2 regions of the Candidatus Pelagibacter sp. PS_40 genome follow, and region 1 is predicted to be linked to the other one. Evidence: riboswitches for the same ligand, from Rfam matches in the RefSeq annotation. Region 1 holds a riboswitch; the other holds the start of a gene.
What was found. A riboswitch is a leader RNA that binds a small molecule or an ion and turns the genes downstream of it on or off. The one in region 1 is predicted to bind glycine.
Positions count from the first base shown of each region.

Region 2: it holds a riboswitch for glycine, as region 1 does, so the genes downstream of both, gcvT (glycine cleavage system aminomethyltransferase GcvT) here and AC5SLW_RS00550 (malate synthase G) in region 1, are expected to answer to the same signal.

Region 1 covers NZ_CM182064.1:98,280-105,418, forward strand. Annotated here, with positions in the region: gene dnaX (DNA polymerase III subunit gamma/tau) at 1-944, shown strand, start outside; gene AC5SLW_RS00540 (YbaB/EbfC family nucleoid-associated protein) at 948-1,265, shown strand; gene recR (recombination mediator RecR) at 1,270-1,881, shown strand; gene AC5SLW_RS00550 (malate synthase G) at 1,868-4,063, opposite strand; glycine riboswitch at 4,134-4,221, opposite strand; gene AC5SLW_RS00555 (acetyl-CoA carboxylase carboxyltransferase subunit alpha) at 4,313-5,419, shown strand; gene secA (preprotein translocase subunit SecA) at 5,414-7,139, opposite strand, start outside.
Region 2 covers NZ_CM182064.1:253,464-260,602, reverse strand. Annotated here, with positions in the region: gene AC5SLW_RS01390 (NAD(P)/FAD-dependent oxidoreductase) at 1-702, opposite strand, end outside; gene gcvP (aminomethyl-transferring glycine dehydrogenase) at 715-3,573, opposite strand; gene gcvH (glycine cleavage system protein GcvH) at 3,574-3,954, opposite strand; gene gcvT (glycine cleavage system aminomethyltransferase GcvT) at 3,951-5,057, opposite strand; glycine riboswitch at 5,135-5,224, opposite strand; gene AC5SLW_RS01370 (DMT family transporter) at 5,249-6,130, opposite strand; gene AC5SLW_RS01365 (5-oxoprolinase subunit C family protein) at 6,117-7,070, opposite strand; gene AC5SLW_RS01360 (5-oxoprolinase subunit B family protein) at 7,063-7,139, opposite strand, start outside.

The DNA of each region.
Region 1 (7,139 bases):
AAATATTTGGTTATTTTGATAAGTCTCAATTAATTGATTTATTTGAATTGATATTTGAAGGTAAAGAAACTGAAGTTCTCAACACTTACAGAGAAATATATAACCAGGGTGTTGAACCAAAAATTTTTATTAATGATTTTTTAGAGCTCTTATATTATTTTAAAAATATTGATTCACTCAATTTGGATGGTAATAATTTTTTATTGAATGATGAAGAGTTTAATAAAATTAAAGATCTTTCAGAAAAAGTTAACAATGAGACCCTAATATTATTTTGGCAATTTACTATTAAAACACTTGAGGAGCTTGATATTGTTTCTAATCAACATTTATCAATAGAAATGTTCTTAATTAGATTAATTCATTTAAAAAGCATTAAACAGGAAAGTGACAAACATAAAGACGATAGCAAACTATTATCTGAAAGTGAAAACCAAACATCCTTTTCCCCAAAAAAAACAAACGAAGATATCTTTGGAATAAAAGATAAATCTGAAACAATAGGGCAAATGAAAAATATTGTTCAGGAAAAAGATATCAAAGAAAAAGAAAATAATAACATTGAAATAAATACCAGTCTTATAAATTCATTTGATGATCTATTAAAAGCATGCTCTTCTAAAAAAGAGATTAAATTAAAATATGAATTAGAAAAAAATGTTAACCTTGTAAGTTTTGAGAACAAAAGAATTGAAATTTCATTTAATGAAGATTTAGATAAAGATTTTATTAAAGATCTTTCAACAAAACTTTTTGAATGGACCAATGAAAGATGGATTATAAGTCTAAGCAAAACTAAAGGACAGCCATCAAAAAAAGAAGAAGAAATTAATGAAAAAAAAGAACTGATAGAAAGTGTAAAGAACTCCTCAATTTATAAAGATATTTTAAAAAATTTCCCTGACGCAGAACTTATTGATGTTAAACCTAGAAAAGAAGATTAAAGAATGACTGATTTTACAAAAATTTTAGATAAAGCAAAAGAATTAGAGGCTAAAATGAAAGAGAGCCAAGAAAAAATAAAGAACATTCAGGTAGAAGGAACGTCTGGTTCAAATTCTGTAAAGGTTACTTTAAATGGTGAAAATGAAATGATCAAAATTGACCTTTCAGACGAAATATTAAAGGAAAATAAAATTATAATCGAAGATTTGATAGTGGCTGCCCATAATAATGCAAAATCAGAATTAAAATCTAAGACATCTGAAGAAATTTCTAAGTCTACAAGTGGATTAGGTATTCCTGGTTTTAAATGGCCACTTTAAGAATATGCAAAATATTAATGAGATAGAAGAGTTAATTAAATTAATTTCTAAACTTCCTGGCTTAGGTCCTAAATCTGCAAAAAGAATTGTATTAAAACTTATTAATAATAGGGATGAACTTGTAAAGCCAATGGCAAACACGTTGGCACAAGTTTATAAAAATGTTATTAGGTGTCAATCTTGTGGTACTTTAAAATCTAATTCATTAGGCTGTAACAATTGTGAAAATTCAAAAGAAAAATATAATAAAATATGTGTAGTTGAAGACATTGCAGATCAATGGTCAATTGAAAATTCAAATATCTATAAAGGCTACTTTCATATTCTTGGTGGCACTATTTCTTCTGCCGGCCAGAGAAAAGAGGATCTTTTGATTAATTCATTAGTAGAAAGAGTTTCAAGAGAAAATATTGAAGAAGTTATACTAGCAACAAGTGCAACAGTAGAAGGTCAAACTACTGCTTATTACATAGAGGATAGTTTAAAAAAAACTTCTACTAAGGTTACAAAACTTGCTCAAGGACTTCCTGTTGGTGGTGAAATAGAAAGTCTCGATGATGGAACTTTATATTCAGCTTTTAAAAACAGAACTGGAATTAAAACTAATTCTGACTAGATTTCTTTATTAATCGATTTAGATGTAATAACGGTTCTGTGTAACCCGAAGGTTGCTCTTTACCTTTAAAGATTAAATCACAAGCTGTCTTAAAAGCAATTGATTGCTCAAAATTTTCAGACATCATTTCGTAGCTTCCTCTTCCGGAGCGAGTATAGGCACCATCATTTTTATTTTGATCATCAACAATTTTTGCCATTTTTTTCATTACTTCCATAACTTGTGATTTTGTACAAATATCGTGATGTATCCAATTAGCTATATGTTGAGAAGAAATTCTTAAAGTGGCTCTATCCTCCATCAAACCAACATTATTAATATCAGGTACCTTTGAACAGCCAACTCCATGATCTATCCATCTGACGACATACCCTAAAAGAGTTTGTGCAGAATTGGAAATTTCAGAGTTAATTTCTTCCATTGACCAGTTTGGTCTGTCTGCTACAGGAATTGTTAACAAATCATCCAGTTTTGCAGATTCTCTTTTTTGAATTTCTTTCTGTTTCTCAAAAATATTTATTTCATGATAATGAAGAGCATGAAGAGCTGCCGCTGTAGGTGAGGGAACCCAAGCACAATTTGCTCCAGCATTTAGATGCCCAGTTTTTTGTTCCATCATCTCTTTCATTTTGTCCGGCATAGCCCACATTCCTTTGCCAATTTGAGCCTTACCAGAAAGACCACATTGAAGACCTATGTCTACATTGTTATTTTCATATGCCCCAATCCATTTAGAAGATTTCATATCTCCTTTTTTAATCATAGGACCAGCTTCCATTGAAGTATGCATTTCATCACCAGTACGATCTAAAAAACCAGTATTAATAAAAAATACTCTATTTTGAAGTGTTCTAATACACTCTTTTAAATTAGATGAGGTTCTTCTCTCTTCATCCATAATTCCAATTTTACAAGTGTATTTTTCCAATCCTAAAACTTCTTCAACTTTAGTAAAAATTAAATCAGTAAATGAGGTTTCATCAGGACCATGCATTTTTGGTTTAACAATATAAATAGAACCAGTTCTAGAATTACCTTTTTTTTTAATATCATGAAGGCAAGCTGCTGAAGTTATAAAGGCATCCATAATACCTTCTGGTATTTCAGAACCATCTTTTAAAGTGATTGCTGAGTTAGTCATAAGGTGTCCAACATTCCTTACCAATAATAAACTTCTTCCATGTAGCTTTAATCCTTTTCCATCTTTAGAAATATAACTTCTGTCGGGATTTAATTTACGCTCATAAGTCTTTCCATTTTTTTCAAAAGTTGATTTCAAATCACCTTTCATAAGTCCAAGCCAATTACGATAACAAATAACTTTGTCATCAGCATCTACTGCAGCGACACTATCTTCATTATCACAAATAGTTGAAACTGCAGCTTCAACAATAATATCACTAATTTTAGCAGGATCTTGTTGAGCACTAAAAGCATTTGGGTCTATAATTATTTCTATATGAAGATTATTATTTTTTAAAATTATTGCTGATGGATCATTGGCCTCTCCTCTATGACCAATATATTTATCTTTATTTTTTAAAGATGATTTATTACTATCTTTTAATATTGTTAAAGAGCCATTATCAATTTTAAAGCCTGTAATATTATGCCATTCAAAATTTTCTAGAGGAAAATATTTTTCTAAAAAGTCTCTTCCATATTTTATAACCATTTCTCCTCTTAAAGGATCGTATCTTTGAGTGGCACTATCCTCAGATTGCTCGATTACATCTGTACCATACAAACTGTCATATAAACTCATCCATCTAGCATTAGCGGCATTCAGTGCATACCTTTCGTTCATGATTGGAACTACTAATTGAGGTCCAGCGATACTAGTTATTTCTTCATCAACATTATTTGTTTTGATCTTAAAATCAGGGCCCACTTCTTTTAAATAATCAATTTCTTTTAAAAATTTTTTATACTCCTCTAGATTGATTTCATTACCTTTATTAGCAATATGCCAATCGTCTATTTTTTTTTGTAAATCTTCTCTTATTTTTAATAGCTCTTTATTTTTTGGGGCTAGCTCATGAACTACTTGGTCGAAGCCTTCCCAGAATTTTTCAGAAGAAATATTTGTATCTTTAAGCAACTCTTCATTAACGAAGTTAAGCAATTTATTAGAAACTGATAGATTGTGTATTTTTGTATATTGTTCTTTCATAGCACCCATTTTACCCCATCTGTATTTTTGCCTGAGAGTTTTGCTCCATCGGCGAGATAAATCTCTTTCCAGAGTGTTATGTTTGTTATCGGTCCATTTGCCTGAGAGTTTCCGGGGTGGTTGCTCCTTCGGCGCTATTATTTAATAGTCTCTCCCGATATCAATTAAGAGTACCTTTTAATAGAATTATGTCAAATATAAATTATTTAAAACATTTTATTGCCTTTTTTCTTAATTAATTAATAATTAAACAATCATATGAAAAATTATTTAAATTTTGAAACAGATATTAAAAATTTAGAGATAGAAATAGACAAACTTAAAGACCCTTATAATCAAGATGGTCTTTCGGAAGTAGATACCAAAAAAATATCTGAGTCTCAAAAAGAGATAGATAATAAGCTACAAGAGATTTACTCTAACTTAGATCCCTGGCAAACTACTCTAGTTGCAAGACATGAAGATAGACCTAAAGCAAAATTTTTTATTGATAATTTATTTGAAGATTTTATCCCATTGTCAGGTGATAGATATTATGGAGAAGACAAATCTGTATTAGCAGGATTTGCAAAATTTGATGAAAAATCTGTCTTAGTTATTGGTCAAGAAAAAGGGGACAGCCTTGAAAGTAGAATTGAAAGAAATTTTGGAATGATGAGACCTGAGGGTTACAGAAAAACAATTAGATTAATGAAATTAGCAAATAAATTTAACATTCCGATAATTTCTTTTATAGACACACCCGGAGCTTACCCTGGTGTAGGGGCGGAAGAAAGAGGTCAAGCAGAGGCAATTGCAAAATCAATTGAGTGTTGCATGTCTTTAAACGTCCCAACTCTTGCAATTGTTATTGGAGAAGGTGGATCAGGAGGGGCAATAGCACTTGCTTCATCTAACAAGGTAATCATGTTAGAAAATGCAATTTACTCAGTAATATCTCCAGAGGGCTGTGCCACCATTTTATGGAGAGACCCCAAAAGAACTTTAGAAGCAGCAAAAGCTATGAAATTGTCTTCAAAAGACCTTTTAGAACTAAAAGTAATTGATGAAATTATTTCAGAGCCAATTGGTGGTGCCCACAGAGATAGAGACCTAATATTAGATAACGTAAGAAAATCGATTGAAAAAAATTTGAATGAATTTCTTAACATGAGTGGAGAAGAAATTTTTAATCATAGAAAAAATAAATTTTTAACTATTGGAAGATCTAAAGGTTTCGTAAATCAAATAGACGATCTAAGTACACTCAGCATGAAAGAAAATAAGGTTAATTTATTTATTAAAAACTTCTTTAAATCAAAGTTAAATTTAGCAGTTTTATTTGGAGTAATAGTTTTATTGGGCTATTTTATATTTTCTTTATAAGGCCCCACAACAGTTTTTAAACTTTTTACCTGTAGCTTCACATTTCTCATTTCTTGAAATTTTTTCATTTTTTCTTTTTATTAGTAAACATTTTGGATCGTTAGATGTTTCTTTTTTTAATGGTCTTGAAATACTTTCACTAGGTTCTTGAACTATTTTTAAATTTATTAAAATTGTAACAAAATCCATTTTCAATTTATTCAATAAGTTTTCGAAAAGAAAAAAGGCTTCTTTTTTATACTCAACTAATGGATCTCTTTGACCATAAGATCTTAGGCCAATAACTTGTCTTAGTTGTTCAAGATATTGAATATGTGACTTCCAGTTTAAATCTATACACTGAAGAAAAATTCTTTTTTCAACTTCTTTTGCTTTTTCTTCATCCAACATTTTAATTCTTTCATTTCTTGCTTCTAAAAATTTAGAATTAATTTTATTTTTGAACTCTTCATCTTTTAATTCAGTAACATTTTTAAATTCATTATCATCAACACTTTTTCCTAGTAAAGTTTTTAACTGATTATTAAATTCATTATTTTTAGTTGTTGATAGTTTCTGTGTTTTTAAGCTGATTAGATGACTAATAATTTCAGATAAGAATTCATCTGAATAATCAAAAACTTTTTCACTATTCATCACGCCATTCCTTTGAGAGAATATTACATGTCTTTGATCATTTAACACGTCATCAAATTTTAATAAATTTTTTCTTATATCAAAATTTCTAGCCTCAACTTTTTGTTGTGCCCTTTCAAGTGCTTTATTAATCCAGGGGTGATCAATACTTTCTCCATCTTTTAAGCCTAATTTTTGAAGAATATTATTCATAGATTCTGAACCAAAAATTCTCATTAAGTCATCTTCTAAACTAACATAAAAAATTGAACTTCCTTCATCACCCTGTCTACCAGCTCTTCCTCTGGCTTGGTTATCAACTCTTCTAGATTCCATTCTTTCTGTACCAATAACAAATAGTCCACCGAGTGATTTTATTTTATTTTTATTTTCTAAAAGTTCATCATCAGGTTGACTTCCTTTTTTTCCACCTAACTGGATATCAACACCTCTACCCGAGATACTTGTTGTGATTATAACTGAATTCATTTTTCCAGCATTTGCAATGATTTCAGCTTCATTTTCATGATTTTTTGCATTTAAAACTACATGTTTAATTTTTTCATCATTTAGTAATTTTGAATAAATTTCTGATTTATTAATGCTAGAAGTGAAAACTAATATAGGCTGACCTTGCTTGTGACACTCCAGAACTTTTTCAATGATAGCTTTATTTTTTTCTTCTTCAGTTCTAAAAATTTGATCATTCCAATCTTTTCTAATCATTTCTTTATTTGTAGGGATGATAACCACAACTAAATTATATATTTCATAAAACTCCTGAGATTCAGTTGCTGCAGTTCCAGTACATCCTGAAATTTTATTATAGAGCTTGAAGTAATTTTGATAAGTTATTGATGCTAGAGTTTGATTTTCAGCTTGAACATCTATTCTTTCTTTGGCTTCAAGTGCTTGGTGTAAGCCATCTCCAAATCTTCTTCCCTCTAATATTCTACCAGTAAGTTCGTCAATAATTTTTAATGTTCCATCTTTAACAATATAATCCTTTCCTTTTTCAAATAGATGATGAGCTCTTAAAGATTGATTTACATGATGAACTAAACTTAAGTTTTCAGGGTCATAAAAGTTATTATTTTTTAGAATT
Region 2 (7,139 bases), 160 kb from region 1:
GATTTTATTTATATTGTAATTCTTAAAATGTTCTCCACTAACTTGGCCTATTATCTTATCGACATAAGTTTTGCTTCGATTTGTAACCGTAAACCATTGAGGTCTATCTTTAATTTTAAACAGTCCATGATTCTTGAAAAAGCTTAGAAAAAAAGATAATGGCATTTGTTTTGCTTCATATGGAGGCATCGACCATATAGCAGATACCATTGGTATAATATGATAATTAATAAAATATTCTGAAATTTTTATTTCTGTTAAATACTCCCCTAATGTTATCGAACTAATTTTTTTAATTTCTATTTTTTCACAGTTTTTATAAAAACTTAAAATTTCAAAAAACATTTTTAAGAATTTTGGATTAAATAAATTTTTTTTATTAGAAAAAATTCCACCTAATCCTTTTCCACAATATTCTAATCCACTATTTTCTACAGTAACAGAAAATGACATATCACTTTTTTCAATCTCTATTTTATTTTCTAAAAAAAAATTAATTAAATTTGGATATGTTTGCTTATTAAAAACCATAAATCCAATATCTATTGGAATTTCTTTGTTAGGGTTGTAAGCAACCTTTATTGTATTTGCGTGACCCCCAAATTGATTTTCTTTTTCAAATAAATCAACTTTATGTTTTTTAGATAGGTAATAAGCAGCACTTAATCCTGATATACCAGCACCTACTACAGCAATTTTCATCTTAGTAAATATCTAAGCAGCTGTGTCTTCGTACTCTTCCATAGATGGACATGTGCAAAACAAGTTTTTATCTCCATAAACATTATCTACTCTACCAACTGGAGGCCAATATTTATTTGTTCTTAAAAACTCTGAAGGATAAGCGGCCTCTTCTCTTTCATACTTATGATCCCACTTATTGGATGTTAATTCAACGTGAGTATGTGGCGCATTCTTCAATGGGTTGTCAGTCTTGTCATATTCACCCGACTGAATTTTATCTATTTCTTGTTTTATTTTTATAAGAGTAGAACAAAATTTATCAATTTCACTCAAACTTTCACTTTCTGTAGGTTCAATCATCATTGTACCAGCAACAGGCCAAGACATTGTTGGAGCATGGTAGCCAAAATCAATCAATCGCTTTGCAATATCTTCTTCAGTGATCCCTGTTTCACTTTTTATCGTTCTAATATCAATGATACATTCATGAGCTACATTGCCACTTTTACCCTTATATAAAATTGGAAAAGAGTCTTTTAATTTGTGGGCAATATAATTTGCATTTAGTATTGCAACTTGTGATGCTTTTCTTAAGCCTTCAGAACCCATCATCTTTATATACATCCATGAAATCGATAAGATACTTGAGCTACCCCAAGGAGCTGCAGATACCGCTCCCATTCCAGTCACTGGACCACAATCTTTTATCACAGAATGTTTTGGCAAAAATATTTCTAAATGTTTTTTACACGCTATTGGTCCCATACCAGGTCCACCACCGCCATGAGGTATACAAAATGTTTTATGCAAATTTATATGACAAACATCTGGTCCAAAATTTCCTGGTTTAGCAATACCTACTAATGCATTTAAGTTAGCTCCATCCATGTAAACTTGCCCACCATGATTATGAATTAACTCACATATGTCAGTTATTTTCTCTTCAAATACACCATGTGTTGATGGATAAGTGACCATAAGGGCAGCTAAATTTTCTGAATGTTCTTCAGCTTTATTTTTTAAATCTTCATAGTCTACGTTTCCATATTGATCACATTTAACAACAACTACTTTCATACCAACCATTTGAGCACTAGCCGGGTTTGTGCCATGCGCTGAACTTGGAATTAAACAAACATTACGATTCGTTTCACCATTTTTTTCATGAAATTTACGTATTACCATTAGACCAGCAAACTCTCCTTGAGCACCAGCATTTGGTTGCAATGAAACTCCAGAAAATCCAGTAATTGATCTCAACCAGTTTTTCAAATCTGTAAATAATTCTCTATAACCATCCATTTGCTCTACAGGAGAAAAAGGATGTGGCTGTGAAAATTCTTTCCAGGTAACTGGTATCATTTCTGCAACTGCATTAAGTTTCATAGTGCACGAGCCTAAGGCAATCATAGATTTATTTAAAGCAATGTCAGAGTCTTCTAATTTTTTTAAATATCTAAGCATTTCTGTTTCCGAATGATAACTATTAAAAACTGGATGATCTAAATAAGTTGAAGTTCTTAATAGGTTTTTTGGAATATTAGATAAACTTTCATTCATAGACTCTTTAATTGTTTCTGAACAATTAAAGATTTTTAGTAACTGATTTGCTCTATAAAGATTTTTTCTCTCATCAAAAGATACTGCTAACATTTCAGAATTCACTTTTCTGATGTTCACTCCTTGATCTAAAGCATTTTTGTATATCTTCTCTGTTTTATCTAGAGTTTTTATTGTTACCGTATCAAAAAATTCATTTGAATAAAGTTCATAACCAGATTGCTTTAGTTTATCTGCAAAATTTTTAGTTAATTGAGAGACACTTTCTGCAATTTTTTTAATTCCTTGTGGACCATGATAGACCGCATAAGCTGCAGAAACTATTGCCAATAATGCCTGTGCAGTACAAATATTACTTGTAGCTTTGTCTCTTCTTATATGTTGTTCTCTTGTTTGAAGGGCAAGTCTATATGCTTTTTTCCCATGTCTATCTACTGATACACCTACTATTCTGCCTGGCATTGATCTTTTATATTCATCTTTTGTAGCAAAAAATGCTGCATGGGGACCACCATAACCCATTGGAATTCCGAAACGTTGTGAGCTACCGACAGCAATATCGGCACCTAACTCAGCAGGTGTTTTTAGTTTAGCGAGTGCTAACAAATCACATGCTAAAACTGCTTTTCCATTAAATTTATGTATTTTACTAATAGCCTCACTTGGGTCTTTAATATCTCCAAGGGTTCCTGGATATTGAATGATACCGCATATAATATCTTCTTTAATATCTTTATCTTCGTCACCAACTATTATTTCTAGGCCTAAAGGTTCAGCTCTTGTTTTAATCACATCAATTGTTTGAGGATGACAATTTTTTGAAACAAAAACTTTTTTAGATTCAGACTTGGATATTCTATAACTCAATCCCATAGCTTCCGCTGCAGCTGTTCCTTCATCTAAAAGAGAGGCATTAGCGATATCCATTCCAGTAAAGTCAATTATCATTTGTTGAAAATTTAATAACATTTCCAATCTGCCTTGTGCTACTTCTGGCTGATAAGGGGTATAAGAAGTATACCATCCTGGATTTTCTAAAATGTTTCTAAGTATTACATAGGGAGTATAAGTTCCATAATAACCCATTCCTATAAAACTAGAATAAATCTTATTTTTTTTAGAAATATCTTTTAATTTTCTAAGTGCTTTATATTCAGAATTTGGATCGCCAATATCTAAATCATCTTTAAGAAGAATTTTTTCTGGTACAGTATCTTTTATTAAATCATCAAGATTTTGATAGCCTAACTCTTTAAGCATAACGTTTTGTTCATCAACAGATGGACCTATATGTCTTTGTATAAAATCTTTTTGAGCATTTTTTAACATTTAACTACCACTTTCTTTTGAAAATTTTTCGTATTCTTCTTTATTCATTAATGAGTCCATTTCAGACTTATCAGTAATTTTTAATTTAAAAAACCATGCTTCATTTTCTGGATCAGAATTAACTTTTGCAGGATCGTCAACAATGGCTTGGTTATTTTCGATAATTTCTCCAGATACAGGAGTATAAATATCACTTGCAGCCTTTGTAGATTCTACAACTCCAGCATTGCCATCTTTAACTACAGAAGATCCTATTTCTGGTAACTCTACGAAAACTATATCTCCTAGCATTTCGGTTGCATGTTGTGTAATTCCTACAACAGCAGTGTCTCCATCTAACTTTATCCACTCGTGTTCTTTAGAATATTTTACTTCACTCATTTACTAGCTCCTTTCACATAACTTTTTTTATAAAATGGCAAATTACTTATAATTGCCGGATATTTTTTTCCTCTCACTTCTAAAAAAACCTTAGTATCAATTTTAGAAAATGAATTTTCTACATAACCCATTGCAACTGGGGCCTGAACGCTGGGTCCAAAAGTTCCACTTGTAATTTCCCCAATATTTTTATCATCCTCACTAAATATTGAAGTTTTTTCACGGGCTATAATTCTTCCTTCTGGCTTAATACCTACGCGGATTTTGCTTACTCCTTTCTCGATTTGAGATTTAATTTTTTCACATCCAATAAACCCACCCTCAAGAATTCTATTTTTTGATATCGCCCATTTTAAATTTGCTTCTACTGGGCTTTTATTAATATCCATGTCATGACCATACAAACAAAGTCCCGCCTCTAGTCTCAAGGTATCTCTGGCACCTAATCCAATTAAATTAGCCCCTTCATCTATGAGTTTTTGCACAAACGCTTCTGCGTTCTCATTTTTGATCGATATCTCAAATCCATCTTCACCGGTATAGCCTGATCTTGTGATATAAATATCCTCTTTAAGATAATTAAACGTATCACCATTCATAAATTTTAGATCTGATACTCCATTGATTATCTTTTTTAGTATTTGGACTGCTTTAGGGCCTTGAATTGCTATAAGCGATAGCTCTTCACTTAAAATCATTTCATACTTATCTTCTAACAATTTAGTTAAAAGTTTAAAATCTGTATTCTTACAAGCAGCATTTAATACAATGTTAAAACCACCTTCAACTTTTGTGATAATTAAATCATCATAAATTCCTGCTTCATCATTCATTAAAAAACTATATTTGGATTGATTTAATTTAGCCTTACTCAATTCAGCTGGAAAAATTTTTTCAAGATCTTTTGCCAACTTATCATCTCCTTTGATGAATAACTGACCCATATGGGACACATCAAAAATACCTGCATTTTCTCTTGTACTTTTGTGTTCCTCAATAATTCCTTTAGAATATTGAATTGGCATTTGATACCCAGCAAATGGAACAAACTTAGCTCCATGCTTTTGATGTAAATTGTAAAGTGCGGTTTTTAAAATTTCCATATTAACTCACTGTACCCATCTGTATGTTTGCCTGAGAGTTTTATTCCGTCGGCGAGAACTTAATCTCTTTCCAGAGTTAATATGTTACGGTCCTTTTGCCTGAGAGATTCCTGGGTGGTTGCTCCTTCGGCGCTACGATTGTTTGTAGTCTCTCCCGTATATAAGAATAATCTACCAGATATGTAACAGAGTCAATTAATAATTTTTTCTTTTTTATTTGAAAAAAGTAGTGAGTAAAATTGCAATAATACTGCAAAAAGAATTACTCCTCCTCCGATTAAAGTAAATAAAGAAGGTCGTTCAGCTGCAAATAAAAAGGCCCACATTGGCCCCAACACAGATTCGGATAACATGATTATACCAACCATTGCAGATGGTGTACTACGTGCACCCATAGTTATAAATATAAAACCAAATCCTACTTGGAAAAAACCTGCTGTAAAACCTAAAAATATATCATGTGAAGAAATCATAAGCTTCTCAGATAATAAAAATCCAATAAAGCATGAACTCACACCAGCTATAAATTGAGCTGGCACCATGTCAACTGTAGGAAATTTTCTAACAATTATAATTAAGACTGCAAATGTAATTGGCATGCTAAAAGCCGCTAAGTTTCCAGACATCTCTCCTGGTGATAAAGAATTACCTACCATTAATAGGACACCCGTAATTGCTAAAATAATTGAAGCTAAAGTAATAGATGAAATTGTTTCTTTTAAAAATAAATAACCAAATATTGCTAAAAAGAGTATTTGCGTCGAAATAATAAAATTAGTATTGGCAACAGTTGTATTATACATCGCAAAGACGTACCCACAAAAACCAAATGATAAAATAACTCCACCAATAAGTCCTGGTAAACCTGAATCGTAAAACGCTTTAAATAATTTTTTTTTATAAGTAATTATTAAAAAAAGTAAGACTGTAAGCGAAAAAAATAAAGATCTCCAAAATAATATTTGCCATAATGTTGATCCTTCAAATGATTTAACAATTAAGCCTCCAAAGCTTAAGCAGCAAGCTCCCATAAAAACTAATATAGGACCTGGAATTTTATTAATTACATTCATTTAAATATTTATTTGTATCTTCTGTGTATGCTTTAAATATATTCTGAGCTTCTTCAAGACTTACTTCCTTAAAATTTATAATAGTGCCTGGTGTTAATTGACCTACTCGATCTAAGTCTGCTGAAATAACAACACCTATTTTGGGATATCCACCTATAGTTCCGTGATCAGACAACATAACAATAGGGTTTCCATCAGCAGGTACTTGTATTACTCCTTTTACAAGACCTTCAGATTTTATATTAGAGCTAACAATGTTTTCTAACTTGGGACCACTTAGTCTAATACCCATTCTATCTGCTAATTTAGTAACTGAAAATTCTTTGTTAAAAAAATTATTTTGAGCCTCTGTTGAAAAATAATCAAAATTAGTACCCTTAATAACTCTAATTATATTATCTGGAACTTCTTTATAATTAATTTCTGTTTCTTCAATTTTTTTAAAATCTGAATTTTTTATAAAAATTTTATCTTTTATAGAATATTTTTTTCCATTATTTGGACCAACATTTGCCTTGGTATTTATAGAATAACTATTCCATGTTTTGTTCAATTCTAAACCCCCACTAATTGATAAATATCCATAAGCAGTATTTTTTGTTGATATTAAATCAATTTGATCTTCGTCTTCTAAAATATAGTTTTTATAACAAACACCATTTTCAATGTTTGAATTTTTTCTAATTATCTTGAAAAGCACATCCCCAGTAACACTAAGATTAATTTTCCCATTTTTTAATTTTAGAAGTGGACCCTGATAAGCAAATTCAATAACAGCTTCATCTAAATTATTACCAACTAACTTATTGCTTAGTTTATAATTTCTTTGATCAATTGCCCCACTTACAGTAATACCCACATAATACATGTGATTTCTTCCTCTATCCTGAATGGTTGTGTTAACTCCTGATCTTATAATTTCAAAATATGAATTACTCATTCCAGTCTAGATACTCCTCCTTAGAAATTTGATAAAAGATCACTTTGTTACCTGGTTTAATTAAGGTTG